Desulfosarcina ovata subsp. ovata: one gene and its partner. The protein of the gene in region 2 interacts with the protein of the main gene of each other region in a pairwise test. Links are inferred from orthologs where the notes say so. Each region holds a gene or a part of one and is shown on either strand. Other genes may lie near its edges. The genes, in order: lpdA and odhB.

What was found.
Region 1: the proteins of odhB (region 2) and lpdA interact in binary tests that used the Escherichia coli proteins (3 or more experiments, as listed by UniProt). The link is inferred for Desulfosarcina ovata subsp. ovata from one-to-one orthologs.

What each region holds. Positions count from the first base shown.
Region 1 is NZ_AP021879.1:4,868,143-4,875,444, reverse strand. What follows is about bases 2,132-5,112. They hold lpdA (dihydrolipoyl dehydrogenase), read right to left. Parts: upstream 4,346-5,112; coding sequence 2,918-4,345; downstream 2,132-2,917. Other genes in these bases: GN112_RS21465 (2-oxo acid dehydrogenase subunit E2), read right to left, coding at 4,394-5,112; corA (magnesium/cobalt transporter CorA), read left to right, coding at 2,132-2,911. Outside these bases: GN112_RS21490 (amidase), read left to right, coding at 1-699; GN112_RS21485 (hypothetical protein), read right to left, coding at 759-974; GN112_RS21480 (PaaI family thioesterase), read right to left, coding at 1,286-1,819; more of corA, read left to right, coding at 1,847-2,131; more of GN112_RS21465, read right to left, coding at 5,113-5,683; aceE (pyruvate dehydrogenase (acetyl-transferring), homodimeric type), read right to left, coding at 5,860-7,302. UniProt on the Escherichia coli protein: Lipoamide dehydrogenase is a component of the glycine cleavage system as well as of the alpha-ketoacid dehydrogenase complexes.
Region 2 is NZ_AP021879.1:4,667,490-4,674,795, reverse strand. Bases 2,833-5,817 are described here. They hold odhB (2-oxoglutarate dehydrogenase complex dihydrolipoyllysine-residue succinyltransferase), read right to left. Parts: upstream 4,963-5,817; coding sequence 3,703-4,962; downstream 2,833-3,702. Other genes in these bases: GN112_RS20670 (2-oxoglutarate dehydrogenase E1 component), read right to left, coding at 4,998-5,817; lpdA (dihydrolipoyl dehydrogenase), read right to left, coding at 2,833-3,700. In the rest of the region: GN112_RS20700 (acyl-CoA dehydrogenase family protein), read right to left, coding at 1-308; GN112_RS20695 (TetR/AcrR family transcriptional regulator), read right to left, coding at 388-981; GN112_RS35330 (YkgJ family cysteine cluster protein), read right to left, coding at 1,183-1,512; GN112_RS20685 (TraR/DksA family transcriptional regulator), read right to left, coding at 1,732-2,097; more of lpdA, read right to left, coding at 2,288-2,832; more of GN112_RS20670, read right to left, coding at 5,818-7,306. UniProt on the Escherichia coli protein: E2 component of the 2-oxoglutarate dehydrogenase (OGDH) complex which catalyzes the second step in the conversion of 2-oxoglutarate to succinyl-CoA and CO(2).

The DNA of each region.
Region 1 (7,302 bases), 200 kb from region 2 along the record:
TATGCCCTGCCGGACCCCACCGCGTCCTACCTGGCCACCATCGACGATCTGCCGAAGCGGCTGCGCATCGCCTTCAGTCCCGATCTTGGTTATGCCCGGGTTCAGCGTGAGGTGATGGCCAACGTCGAGCAGGCCGTGGATGCGTTCAAAGGGATGGGGCATACCGTGGAGAGGTGGGCCGGAAGCCTGCCGGATGTGGGCGAGGCGTGGTCGACCCTGATCGCCACGGATATTTACGCCCAGCTTGGCGACCTTTCAGAGGAGGATCGTGAGACGATTGGACGGACCCTGCTGGCGGCGGTTGACCGCACCCGGCATCTGACCGTGGCCGAACTGACCATCATGCAGCGTCTGCGGGCGGAGCTGAACCGCCGGTTGGAAACGCTGTTCGAGTCATTCGATCTGCTGCTTACCCCGACCATGCCCACCGAGGCCTTTGACGCCGGCGGGCCGCCACCGGCTGAGATCGACGGGCACCCCATCCCGCTTCTGGGGGCGGTGGCGTTTACCTATCCCTTTAACCTTTCCGGCCATCCGGCCGCGACGGTGCCGGCCGGCCTGACGCCCACGGGGCTGCCCGTAGGCCTGCAGATCGTCGGGCCGCGTCATCAGGACGACCGGGTCCTGCAGGCGTCCCGGGCCTATGAACGGGCCAGGCCCTGGAAAGACCAGCGGCCGGGGGATCTGACTAAGCCTTGACAGTTGCCGGAACGGATTGCGGACCGCTTGCAAAACGGTCCGCAAGAAACCATGCGTGGTTAATAGGGTAGGTGGTTGCGCTGCGTCGTGCGGCCCTCAAAGACAGTCGAAATGCCGTAACGACCCTCGTCGGCAATATCCACTGCCGAGAACAGGGGGGGGGCCATGCTGGCCGCCTGGAAACACTGGACGCGGTTCAGCAATGGGCAGGAAGCGGCACATATGTTTTTATCCTTGTCCCGGTTGGGGCAGTTTCGACAAGGTGACTGCGTCATGAGGGGCTCCTTTCCGTCGGTTTGATGGTGGATAGGGCGGTGGTGATTCCGGGCGCGTCAGAATCGACGACAAACCGTTGCTTGCCATATTCAAAAGCAAGATCGATACCATTTTGAACATATTGAATTTATATATATTTTTTAGATGTCTTCCGATCTGCCATGGCAATATTCCTGACAGATTGTAAAAAAGGGGGATGATGGGCCAGGGGCAATCATGACTTGCGCCGGGTCAGGGATGCGGTATACGTAAGTCCACCATCAAGGTCATTGAAAAGCGCTGTCCGGAGAGACCGGGCGGGTGAAGGCGGTCAGCCTTGCCGGTGCGCTTCGTTCTGCGTCGGTGCATCACCGAAGCGGACATCGCGGACGACGGCATCTTTGGCGATTTTGAAGACGCTGGCGAAGGTCATCACCGTACGGCCGGCTTCGTCCTGAATTTCGCATTGCCCTTTGAGGATGGTATCCTTGCGTTCGGAAACGTGGGCCCGGGCCTGTACGATGCCCTTTTTGACCGGACGCAGAAAGCGGTTTTCCATGGCGATGGTGGCAAAATGGGTGCCCGGCGCCACCACGCTTTTGATGGCCATGACCACGGCGGTATCGGCCAGGCTGACCAAGGCGCCGCCGTGCATCAGCCCGGCCCCCTGGGCCAGGATTTTGAGAAAAGGCATCTGCAGGATCGCCTCACCGGCTTCAGCACTGAGAATTTCCATGCCCAGGAGCTGCTCGTAGGGCGCGCAGCTGATCCAGGCCGGCATGCTGAAACGGTGAGGACCGGTATGATTGTCGGCATCCATGCAGGTGTTTTTAACAGAACCGGCCGAAAAATCAACCGCCAACAAACAGACGTTTTCTATTTGTGAGGTTCCATGTCCCGATTGACCAGAAAATCGACGAAAACGGCCGGAAGCGCTCCCGGCACATTAATTCATGTGGGCGAGAAAAAGACGGATCGTGTCCATCTCTCCATGATGCACTATGCGGGGGCGGAGTTGATCGAGCAATCCCTTGATGGTATCGAAACGGCATTGCCCCGGCTCAAGCCCGGTGCCACCACCTGGATCAACATCGACGGCATTCACGATGTTACCCTCATCGAGCAGATCGGTCGCCTGTTTCACATCCACCCGTTGACCCTTGAGGATATTCTCAACACCACTATGCGGCCCAAGGACGAAGCTTTCGACGAATATCTGTTTGTCGTGCTCAAAATGGTCCGCTACGATGCCACGGATTGTCTCATTACAGCCGAACAGATCAGCCTGATTCTGGGAGAAAACGTCCTGTTGTCCTTTCAGGAGGCGGCCGGTGATGTTTTCGAACCGGTCCGGGAGCGGATCCGGAAGGGAAAAGGGCGAATCCGGACCGCCGGGTGCGACTACCTGGCCTATGCGCTCCTCGACGCCATCGTGGATCATTACTATGTGATTCTGGAAAAACTGGGGGAGCGGCTGGAAGCCCTCGAAGAAAGCATTGACGAAGATGCCGATGCCGGCATGCGGGAAGAGATTCACGACATCCGCCGGGAGCTGATCTACCTGAGGAAACAGGTCTGGCCACTGCGGGAAGTGGTTGCCCACCTGCTCAAGGGAGACAACCCGTTCATCGGTGAAACCACGGGCATGTTCCTGCGCGATGTTTACGATCACACGATCCAGGCGATCGATACCATCGAGTCGTTCCGGGATACCTTGTCAAGCTTGCAGGATCTCTACCTGTCGACCATCAGCAACCGCATGAACGAGGTGATGAAGGTGCTGACCATCATTGCCACCATCTTCATCCCGATCTCCTTCATCGCCGGCGTCTATGGAATGAATTTCTCGCACATGCCCGAGCTTGGCTGGCGCTGGGGGTACCTGACCGTTTGGCTGGTCATCATCGCCGTGGTCGTCGCCATGCTGTTGTTCTTCAAGCGCAAGAAATGGTTGTAAGCTGTTTTATTTCTTCTTTTTCTTGGGCCGGTAGTAGTGCGTGGCCGTGCCGTGGAAAATCTCGGCGGCTTCCTTGAATGTTTCCGACAGGGTCGGATGGGGATGGATGGTCAGCCCCACATCGGTGGCGTTGGCGCCCATCTCCAGGGCCAGGGTCGCCTCGGCGATCATCTCGCCGGCACCGGGTCCTACGATTCCGACCCCCAGCAGCTGTTCCGTCTCGGGGTCGATCACCAGCTTGGTTATCCCGTCACTGCGGCCCAGGGTGGTCGCGCGGCCGGATGCGGCCCAGGGAAAGCGGGTCACTGCCACCGTGAGGCCTTTTTTCTTGGCGTCACTTTCGGTTAGCCCGGCCCAGGCCACTTCCGGGTCGGTAAACACCACCGCCGGTATGGCCACCGGATCGAAAATCACGTTCTTCCCGGCGATGGTCTCCACGGCAATGCGCGCTTCATAGGAGGCCTTGTGGGCCAGCATGGGCTGTCCGGCCACATCGCCAATGGCAAAAACGGCATTCGCGGATGTGCGGCACTGGCCGTTGATGCGCACGAATCCGTTGTCGTCCACCGCCACCCCGGCGTTCTCGAGTCCCAGGCCGGCCGTGTGGGGCCGGCGGCCCACGGCCACCAGAACCCGCTGGAAAAGCTGACTGACCGGCTTTTCGGCATCGCCGCCAAAGGTGACCTTGATTCCGTTTTTCTGGAATTTGACCGCCTCCACGGTGGTGTTCAGCCGGATGGCCTTGAACCGTTCGGTCAGTCCTTTCTGCAGAAAACGCACCAAGTCCCGGTCCGCCCCGGCCAAAAGATGCGGCAGCATCTCCACCACGGTCACCTCGGTCCCCAGGGAGGCGTATACGCTGCCCAGTTCCAGCCCGATATAACCACCGCCCACCACGAGCAGGCTTTTGGGAATCGTTTCCAGGTCGAGGGCATTTTTCGAGTTCCAGATGCGATCGTCATCTGCTGGAAACATGGGCAGCCCCGAGGCCCGGGAGCCTGTGGCCAGGATGGCATACTGGAACCCCAGCGTGCGGGTCTTGCCGTCCGCCTCGGTCAATTGCAGGGTCCGGGCGTCGGAAAACGCCGCCGTGGCACGCACATAGGTGATTTTGCGCTGGGCCACCAGGCGTCCCAGGCCGCCGGTCAGCCCGGCAACCACATCGGTCTTCCACTGGCGCAGTTTATCGATATTGATTTTGGGCTTGCCGAATGAAACCCCCCAGGCATCGGCATCGGCAGCCTCGTTGATCAACCGGGAGACGTGCAGCAGGGCCTTGGATGGAATGCAACCCCGGTACAGGCAGACGCCACCGGGGTTTTCCGCCGGATCGATGAGGGTTACATCCATGCCCAGATCGGCCGCCAGAAACGCGGCCGCGTATCCGCCTGGCCCGGCACCGATCACCGCCACGTGGGTTTGATTGTCAGTCATGCAGCATACTCGCTTTCTTCACTTTGCGACGCGGGCAATCCACGCCGATTATTCGAAAAACAGGGCTAACGGTTGCTCCAGGCCTTCACAGATCCACCGCAGAAAGCGTGCCGCGTCGGCACCATCGAGCATGCGGTGATCGTAGGAGAGGGAGAGCGGTAAAATGGTTCGCGGCTCGAACCGATCCTTTATATAAACCGGCCTGACCGAGGAACGGCTCACGCCCAGAACGGCCACCTGGGGCCACAGCACCAGCGGCGTAAAGCCAACCCCTCCGATACCACCTTGGTTGGAAATGGTAAAGGTCCCGCCCTGCATTTCATCGGGTTTGATTTTTTTGCTGCGTGCCCGTGACGTCAGGTCACCGATCGCACCGGCCAGTTCGAGAATGCTTTTGCGGTCGGCATCCCGGACCACCGGAATGAGAAGCCCTCGCGGGGTTTCGGCCGCGATGCCGATGTGGATATATTTTTTCAGGATGATCCAGTTGCTGGCAACGTCAATGCTGGCATTGAAGCGGGGAAAGCGCTTCAGGGCTTCGGCAGCGACCCGGGTGAGGATCGCCGTCAGGGTCAGCCGTGCCCCGGCCTGCTCCGCCCGCGCAGCATTTTTTTCGATAAAGGCCATCACGCCGCTGATGTCGGCTTCATCGAACTGGGTGACATGGGGAATGGTACTCCAGCCGGTGGTTGTGCTCTGGGCGGTCAGCCGCCGGACGGTTTCCATCTCCTTGACCTCGACCGGCCCCCATTGGCTGAAGTCGGGGTGGGGGGCCGTGTCGGCCGAAGGCACCGTTCCTTCATGGCCGGCCGGTTCCGGCATGCGCCGACGAACATGCGCCTTTACGTCCGCTTCGCTGATTCGCCCGCCCGGACCGCTGCCCTGGACCGTGTAAATATCGACACCCAGTTCCCGGGCGATGCGCCGGGTCGACGGCGCGGCAGGCACGGGAGAACGATCCGTGGCGGGAGCCTCGGGCACCACTGCCGCGGCGGCGGGTTTGGTTGGTGCCACGGTTCCGGGTTCGGTCGCCTCGGTAACCTCGCCGGTATCGGCGGGCGAACCGTCGGCCGCTTCGTTTTCGGTTTGCAGGGGGGCCGTTTCGGTTTCCAGCCGGGCAATCACATCGCCCACTTTCATCTGGGCACCCGGACGGGCCAGTACCTCGGTAATCCGACCGGCAAAGGGCGATGGAATTTCGACCAGTGCCTTGTCGGTCTCCAATTCGATCACCGTATCGTCCACCGCGATGGTATCCCCTTCCTTGATATGGACGGCCACAACCACACCCGCTTCAACGTTTTCTCCAATTTCCGGAACCTTGATGGCTTCTGTCATGGATTCTCCTTCCATTAGGCTGGCGGAAAGAAATAATTCCACCATCCTGCTTGTCTTTGTGCCCGTCTACCGCGTTACCGCCACCGGCACATATTCCCGATATGCACCGGTGGCGGCGCCTTGTAGACGACCCCAAATCCGGTGCGATCTGGGGGAATTATTTCTTTCCGCCAGCCTTAGACAAACAAGGGGTTGGACCGATCGGGATCGATCTCCAGCGACCGACGGGCCTTGTTGACCGTGGCCATGGGTATTTTTTTCTCACGGGCCAGGCCGGCCAGCGCGGCAAAGGCGATATGCCGGGCATCCACCTCGAAAAAATCCCGCAATGCCTCACGCGTATCGCTGCGGCCGTATCCGTCGGTTCCCAGGCTGATCAGCGGGCCGGGGAGGTGGCGGGCAATGCTTTCGGGCAGCACCTTGAGGTAATCGCTGGCCGCCACAAACACTCCCGCGGCACCGTCGGTCTGCCTTTGCAGGAACGATCGCCGCGGCGGTTTTCCCGGATGGAGCCGGTTCCAGCGATCGGTGTCCTGGGCGTCCCAGTAAAGGTTCTTATAGCTGGTGACGCTCCAGACCGTGGTGGCCACACCGTATTCGGACTCCAGCCGTTCGGCGGCCTTGAGGCATTCATTGAGGATGGCGCCGCTGCCCAGAAGGTGGGCGCTGGCTTTGGCTTTGGGAATTCCCGGGGCCTGGAACCGGTAGATGCCGCCCAGAATCCCCGCTTCCGCGTCTTTGGGCATGGCCGGCATGGCGTAAAATTCGTTGCCGATGGTCAGGTAGTAGACCAGGTTTTCCCCCGCCTCCAGCATGCGGCGCAGTCCTTCGCGTACGATGACGGCGATTTCAAAGGCGAAAGCGGGATCGTAAGCCAGAAGCGATGGATTGGGCAGGGCCAGGACGTGACTGTGGCCGTCCTGATGCTGCAGCCCTTCGCCGGCCAGCGTGGTGCGGCCGGCCGTGGCGCCGAGCAGGAAACCGCGTGCCTGAACGTCGCCGGCGGCCCAGATCATGTCGCCGATGCGCTGAAAACCGAACATGGAGTAAAAGAAGAAAAACGGCACCATGTTGATGTCAAAGGTGGAGTAAGCCGTGCCGGCGGCGATGAACGAAGCCATGGATCCGGCCTCGGTAATGCCCTCCTCGAGGATCTGGCCATCGGTAGCCTCCCGGTAGTAGAGCAGGCTGCCGCGGTCCACCGGCTCGTAGTTCTGCCCCATATGGGAGTAGATGCCGATTTTGCGGAACAGGCTCTCCATGCCGAAAGTACGTGCTTCGTCGGGAACGATGGGAACAATATAGCGCCCGATTTTCCTGTCGGCCAGCAGTTTGTTCAGCAGGGTCACCATGACCATGGTGGTGGCCACCTCGCGCCGGTCGGAGCCCTTGAGGAATTCGCCGTAAAGAGATTTTGCCGGCGGACGGAAAACGGGCACCGACACGCTGCGGGCCGGCAGAAAACCGCCCAGGGAGCGTCGCCGCGCCTTGAGATAACGGATCTCCTCACTGTCGTCGTCAGGCCGGTAAAACGGCGCATCCTGAATGCGGTCATCGGGGACAGGAATGCCGAAGCGGCTTCTGAAGTGGCGCAGTTCGGCTTCATTGAGTTTTTTCTG
Region 2 (7,306 bases):
CTGCCAAAGTAATAGAGCGGGCCGATCCCCAGTGAGTTCCCGGCGGCAATGGTCGCCGCCTGGGAGCCATCCACCCGGGCCACTTCCTCCACGGCGATGATATAAGAAACGTAGTCCAGCCCCTGGCCCTCGTAGGACTCGGAAACGAACATGCCGAAGAGGCCGATCTCACCCATTTTACGGGTCAAGGCGACGGAAAAGGACTCGCTTTCGTCCAGTTCGGCCGCGAGCGGGGCGATCTCACTTAGGGCGAACTTGCGGACCTCCTTGCGGATCATCTGCTGTTCTCGGGTCAGATCGAAATCCACGATGTCCTCCTTTCCGCTGGAGCCATCCGGGCACCGGCGCATCCCTGGGCGCGGTCCGCGTTGGTTTACGGTTTGAACTTCAACAGTTGCCGCCCTGGTCAAGCCGTCCCTGCTTCAAGCCGCTGAGAATGAAGCGTTCATAAATATCGGCGATCGCATCCACTGACAAACGCCCGCCGTCCTTGTACCACGAGGCGCCGGCCGTACAGAGGGTCAGAATGGCGTAAGAGAGGATCTTTGCATCCCCTTCGGGGAAGGCGCCGGCCTTAGTGCCCTCACGAATGAGATCCTGAAAGATCAGCTCGTATGCGTCCCTTTTTTTTACAATTTCGCGGTAATGCTCGGCCGTGAGTCCGCGAAGTTCGCTGTTGGCGATGAAATTCTCTTTCTGGCGTTGCAGATGAAAACGCACATGTCCGCGCACCGCTGCACGCATGCGTGTCTCGATGCCTTCTATACCGGCCAGGCATTGCTGGAGATAGTCGGTCAGATCATCCATGGTGCACTTGAGGATGTGAAACAGCAGAGCTTCCTTGCTGGGGTAGTGATAGTAGATGCTGGCCTTCTGGATGCCGCTGCCCCTGGCGATATCGCTGATGCTGGTGGCGAAGTAACCTTTGCGAAAAAAAAGGTCGATGGAGACGGATTTGATTGTCGTTTTCATGTCGGACATCGGCGCGGGCACCTCTGAATTTATTTTTTACCGACCGGTCGATAGGCAAATTAAAAATAATTCATTTTTTAATTTTCTGTCAATAAAAAACACACCTTTGTACGAACCATGCCGCGACGATCGATCACGCAGTCCAAAAACATTATCTTGAAGGCGATAGGGACCAAGCGCCCTGAATTCAATACAACCAGAATCTTTTTATCACCGTCGTGGCGGGATTATTTTACTGGAATTGATGGAACAATAGACTTGTTGAATGGGTTTGGCGGGATAAGTTCTACAGATATCCGGTCTTGTTTTATAGACGCTGCAAAAATAATGACCGTTTTCCTCGGATAAGAAAAAGCAATCCCCATTTTCCTTGAATTGTAGAAAATAGATTCCAGCGGCGGCATCCTGAGGATGGGTAAATACCTCCAAGGGCAGTGCCGTCTCCTGTTCAATCGCCCGGATATCGTTCTCCGACAACTGAATATAAGGGAAGCGTTTACAACATGCCGCACATTTTTTGCAGATGGTGCTGGTTATCATAGGCGCCCTCGTTCATCAATGGAATCGAAAAGCAGTATGCCCATCCGACAGGATCAGGCGGAAACCAGCTCGATATCTTAAAAAAGAAGTTCACTGCCAGTTACAGGCAACATCGCAAACATTTTACTTGAAGGGGGCCGGGAGACAACCGATCAGCTTCAAATACAGCTTTCGGCCATCAGCGCTGAATCAGGAAGGGCATCAAAAGGCACGGCAGGATCAGGTTCCGGTAACCCGTTCCATCGCCTCTTGTCTGGTTTTGCAGGCAATGCAGTAGCTGGTGACCGGCCTGGCCTTGAGGCGGGCGATACTGATGGGCTCTTCGCAGGTTTCGCAAATCCCGTAAGTTCCCTCCTCGATCGCCTGAAGACACTTTCTGATTTTTGCAATCAAGCGGCTCTCGCGCTCGCGCATACGCAACTGATTGTTGCGCGCCAGGTCCTCCGAGGCCCGATCCAGGGGATCGGCCTCGGAAGTATATGCCGTTCCCAACAGTTCCCCAACGGCGACACCCGCCTTGTCAAGCAGCGTATCCAGTTCCGCTTGCAGAAGATTCCGAAAATAGTCAAGGTCTTTTTCGTCCATTGGACCATCCTGGCAAAAGGTTACATCGTTCAGGTAGAGGCAATGTACCTGGGGCATCTGGGTGTTGGCTGAGAATTTAAGATCGAATAACAGAGAATCAATAGATGACGGCCGCGTTATAAGCTCAGATTTTGATGAGTTTGTCAAACAGCCTTTTGAGCTGCGCTGGCAAACCGATCCATCTTCAAACTCAGGAGGCATAGATGGAACACTGGCGGACATGCATGGCCGCCTCCTGCAAGGCCTCGGAAAAGGTGGGATGGCCATGGATGGTGCGTGAAATATCCTCGCTGCTGGCACCGAATTCCAAGGCCAGCACACACTCGGCAATCATGTCCGCCGCCCGCGGGCCGATGATGTGAACCCCCAGGATGCGGTCGGTCTTGCCGTGGGAAATCAGTTTGACAAATCCATCGGTCTCGCCCATGCAGCGGGCCCGCCCCGCCCCGGAGAAGGGGAAACTGCCCACGCAGTAAGGGATCTCCCGTTCGCGGACCTGCTCCTCGGTCAGCCCGACACTGGCCACCTCGGGCCAGGTGTAGACCACCGCCGGGATGGTATCGTAGTTCACCTCACCGGCACGCCCGGCCATGCACTCCACGGCAGCAGTCCCCTCGGCAGACGCCTTGTGGGCCAGCATGGGACCGGGCACCAAATCGCCGATGGCGTAAATGCCCTTGACGCTGGTGCGATATTCCTGATCCACCACAATCTGACCGGTGCGTTCGTCAGTCTCGACCGCCAAGGCCTCAAGCCCAAGCCCCCGGGTCAAGGGGCGACGGCCCACCGAAACCAGCAACCGGTCGAAAGTCATCGTCTCTGTCTTGTCGCCGGTGGCCAGCACGGCCTTGACCGCCTTGCCCGACACCGTGGCCTCGACCACCCGGGTATCCAGCTTGAACTGCATGCCCTGGCGCTTGAGAATCCGGTCCAGGGTACGCCCCACCTGGCCGTCCAGATTGGCGGCAATCTTGGGCAGCATCTCGATAACGGTGACCATGGATCCCAAACGGTTCCAGACCGAGCCCAGCTCCAGGCCAATATACCCCCCGCCGACAATGCCCAACCGGCCGGGCACGCTATCGAAGGAGAGCGCCTCGGTGGAACTGACAATATACTCACCATCAAACGTGAGTCCCTTGACTTCGAGCGGCTCCGAACCGGTAGCCAGCAAAATGTTACCGGCGGACAGGGTAAGTTTTTTCTTTTTGCCCGTGTCCACGTCCACCGTCCCTGGTGCCGTCAGCGTCGCCAAACCATGGATCACCTCGATATGGTTGCCCTCCATCAGTTTGCGCACGTTTTCGGTGAGATCTTCCACCACCTTGTCCTTGCGGGCCAGCATGGTGGCCAGATCCAGACCGACCTTGCCGGTCTTGATGCCGTATTCGGCAAACCGTTCCTTTGCCAGGTGGTAGTACTCGGAAGCGTCCAAGAGGGCCTTGCTGGGAATACAGCCCACATTGAGGCAAACTCCGCCGAGCCGTGAGGATTTTTCGACCACGGCGGTCTTCATGCCAAGCTGGGCCGCACGCACGGCGGCCACGTACCCGCCGGGACCGGAACCGATGATCACCAGGTCGAACCGTGTCTCTTGTGCCATCTTTACACCTCCAATGCCATGCGTTCCGGATTCTCAACAAACTCCTTGACCCGCTTCAGGAAGGTCACCGCGCCCTTGCCGTCCACGACACGGTGGTCGTAGCTGAGCGCCACGTACATCATGGGCCGGATGACGATCGCGTCGTCGATCACCACCGGCCGTTTCTCGATTTTGTGCATGCCCAGGATACCGCTCTGGGGCATGTTGAGGATGGGCGTGGAGAGCAGGCTGCCGTAAACACCGCCATTGCTCACCGTAAAGGTGCCCCCCTCCAGGTCGGCCAGTTCCAGCCGGTTATCCTTGATTTTGGTAACGTAATCCACAATCGCCTGCTCCACCTGGGCGTAACTCATGCGTTCGGCATGGCGGATCACCGGCACCACCAGTCCGCGCTCGGTACCCACGGCCACGCCGATATGCTGGTAGTTGTGATAGATAATGTCGCCGCCATCGATGAAGGCGTTGATCTCGGGGACCTCCTTGAGCGCCTGCACACACGCCTTGACGAAGAAGGACATGAAACCCAGGGCGACGCTGTGGCGTTTCTGGAAGGCATCCTTGTACAGCGAACGGATCTGCATGGCCCGTGACATGTCGATCTCGTTGAAGGTGGTCAGCATGGCCGTGTTCTGCTTGGATTCCAGCAGGCGCTCGGCGATGCGCTTGCGGATGGGCGACATGGGCTTGCGCGTTTCGAAAGCGGCCGGATCGTCAGCGGCCTGGACAGCCGGTGCCGACGGGACGTCGGGGATACCCGCAGGGGCTTTTTCCAGATGCAGCAGGATGTCACCCTTGCTGATGCGCCCGCCGGGACCGGTGCCCTGTATCTTGGAAATATCGAGGTTCTTCTCGGCAATCAGGCGGCGGACCGAGGGGGCCAGGGCCATGCCCTGCGGAATGACGGGTGAGCCCGCCGCTGCCGGTACCGCCGGTGTCGGCGCGACGGATTGAGGAGCCGCCGATTCCTTTTCCGGCGGGGTCACCGGTTCTTTCGCCGCCGTCGGTTGCGGAGCGGCTGCGGCAGCCCCCCCAGGCTCGATCGATCCGACCACTGCGCCAATGGCGACCGTTTCACCGGCCGGAACGGTAATGGTAAGGACCCCGTCGGCTTCGGCCACCACTTCCAGGGTGACCTTATCCGTCTCGATGACGAACAGGGGGTCGTCCTTGCGGACCGTGTCGCCATCCTGCTTGAACCATTCGGCCAGGACGGCTTCCTGAACCGATTCGCCAACACTGGGTATCTTGATTTCGATGGACATGGACGCTCCTTGGAAAAATTTAATGTTTGGATGGATTACCCGGCGACCTCACCCGACTGGCCGTGGAGGCCGATGGCCTGATCCATAATGCCATCCTGTTCCATTTTGTAAATCTTGGGGAACCCGGTGGCCGGGCTGGCCGACGCGTTGCGGCCCACATAGGCAAGTGTCTTTTTCAGCATCTCGCCCAGCCGGGGCCGGATATACTGCCAGGCGCCCATGTTTTCCGGTTCCTCCTGGGCCCAGATCCACACCGAGGCTTTTTTGTACCGGCCGATTACCGCCTTGAGCGCTTTTTCCGGAAAGGGATGCAACAGCTCCACCCGTACGATGGCCGTATCGTTGGCTTTGATCTGCTGGCGCCGGGCGATCAGTTGATAGTAAAGCTTGCCGCTGCAAAAGACTACCTTTTTGATCGAGGCGCCGGCCCCGGCATCATCGATCACCGGCGCAAAGGCTTCGTCGGTCAGCGACTTGAGAGAAGAGATCGCCATGGGGTGGCGAAGCAGGCTTTTGGGCGTCATGATCACCAGGGGTTTACGAAACGGGGCGTTGATCTGGCGGCGCAGCAGGTGGAAGTACTGGGCCGGTGTGGTCAGATTGGCCACCTGCATGTTGTCGCCTGCGCACAGCTGGAGGAAGCGCTCCATCCGGGCGCTGGAATGTTCGGGCCCCAATCCTTCCCAGCCGTGGGGCAAAAGCAGGGTCAGCCCGCAGAGCTGCTGCCACTTGGCCTGTCCGCTGGCGATGAACAAATCGATAACGCACTGGGCGTTGTTGGCAAAATCGCCGAACTGGGCTTCCCACAGGGTCAGCACATCGGGCCGGGTCACTGCATAACCGTATTCGAACCCCAGTACGCCGGCTTCGGCCAGAAGGCTGTTGTAAACGGCAAACGGCGCCTGATCCGGCATCAGTCGATTCAACGGAATATGCGGCTCACCGGTCTGGTAATCCCAGAGCACACTATGACGCTGGCTGAAGGTGCCCCGGCCCACATCCTGACCACTGAGCCGCACGGGGTGGCCCTCGGCCAGCAGGGAGGCAAACGCCAGGGCCTCGGCACCGGCCCAGTCGATCCCCTCACGGGCCGTGACCGCCTCCAGGCGCTGATCCAGCACGCGTTTCAGCCGTGGATGAACGGTAAAGCCGTCCGGCATATCGGCCAGGCGCTGGGCCAGGTCGGTCAACGTCTTTTTGGCAACCGCCGTTTTCACCGAATTAAAACTGAAGGTCCCGCCGACCCCGTCCCATTCCGGGAAAAAGCGCGGTTCCGGAAAAAGGCAGGTGGACCCATGGATCTCCTCGTAGGCGGCGTCAAGCCCCTCATTGATGGCCGCTTCAAATTTCTCGACGGTTTCCCTGGAGACGATCTTCTCGGCCATCAGTTGTTCAGCGTACACCCGATTGAGCGGTGGCCGTTCCCGGATGCGCTGGTACATGGTCGGCTGGGTGAAATAGGGTTCGTCGCCCTCGTTGTGACCGTACCGGCGGTAGCAGACCAGATCGATGACCACATCCTTGCCGAAGCGGTAGCGATAATCGGCGGCCAGGCGGGCCACGTGCACCACGGCTTCGGGATCCTCGCCGTGGACATGGAAAATGGGCACCATCAAGCCCTTGGCCACATCGGTGGAATAGCGGGTGGACCGGGCGTCTTCGGGAAGGGTGGTGTAGCCGATCTGGTTGTTGACGATCACATGGATGGTGCCCCCCGTACGGTAGCCCTTGAGCTGCGACATATTCAGGGTTTCCGCCACCACCCCCTGACCGGCAAAGGCCGCGTCACCGTGCAGCAGCACCGGCATCACCATCTGCTCCGGCCGCTCGGGAAGCCTGTCCTGCCGGGCCCGGACCATGCCCTCGACCACCGGATCGACCGCTTCCAGATGGCTGGGATTGCTCACCATGTAAAGGGTCAACGGATCCCCGCCGCCCATGTCCCGCTGGGAGAGGTAGCCGTTATGGTATTTGACATCTCCCGATCCCACCAGGTCCTGGGGATCGTAGCAGCTTTCGAATTCCGAGAAGATCTCCTCGGCCGGTTTGGCCAGGATGTTGCGCAGCACATTGAGGCGCCCCCGGTGGGCCATGCCGAGAATCAGTTCCCGGCAGCCGGCGTCGTGGGCCCGCCGGCAGAGGGTGTCCAGCAGGGGGATGAGGGATTCGCCGCCCTCCAGCGAGAACCGGGTCACACCCACATATTTTTTATTGAGAAAGGCCTCGAACAGCGCGGCCGCCGAAATCTGCCGCAGCAGATCGATGCGCGAATCCGGGGAAAGCTCGGTCCGGTTGCCGCCAGGCTCCATGCGTGCCTGCAGCCAGGCCCGCTCATCGGGGTCCT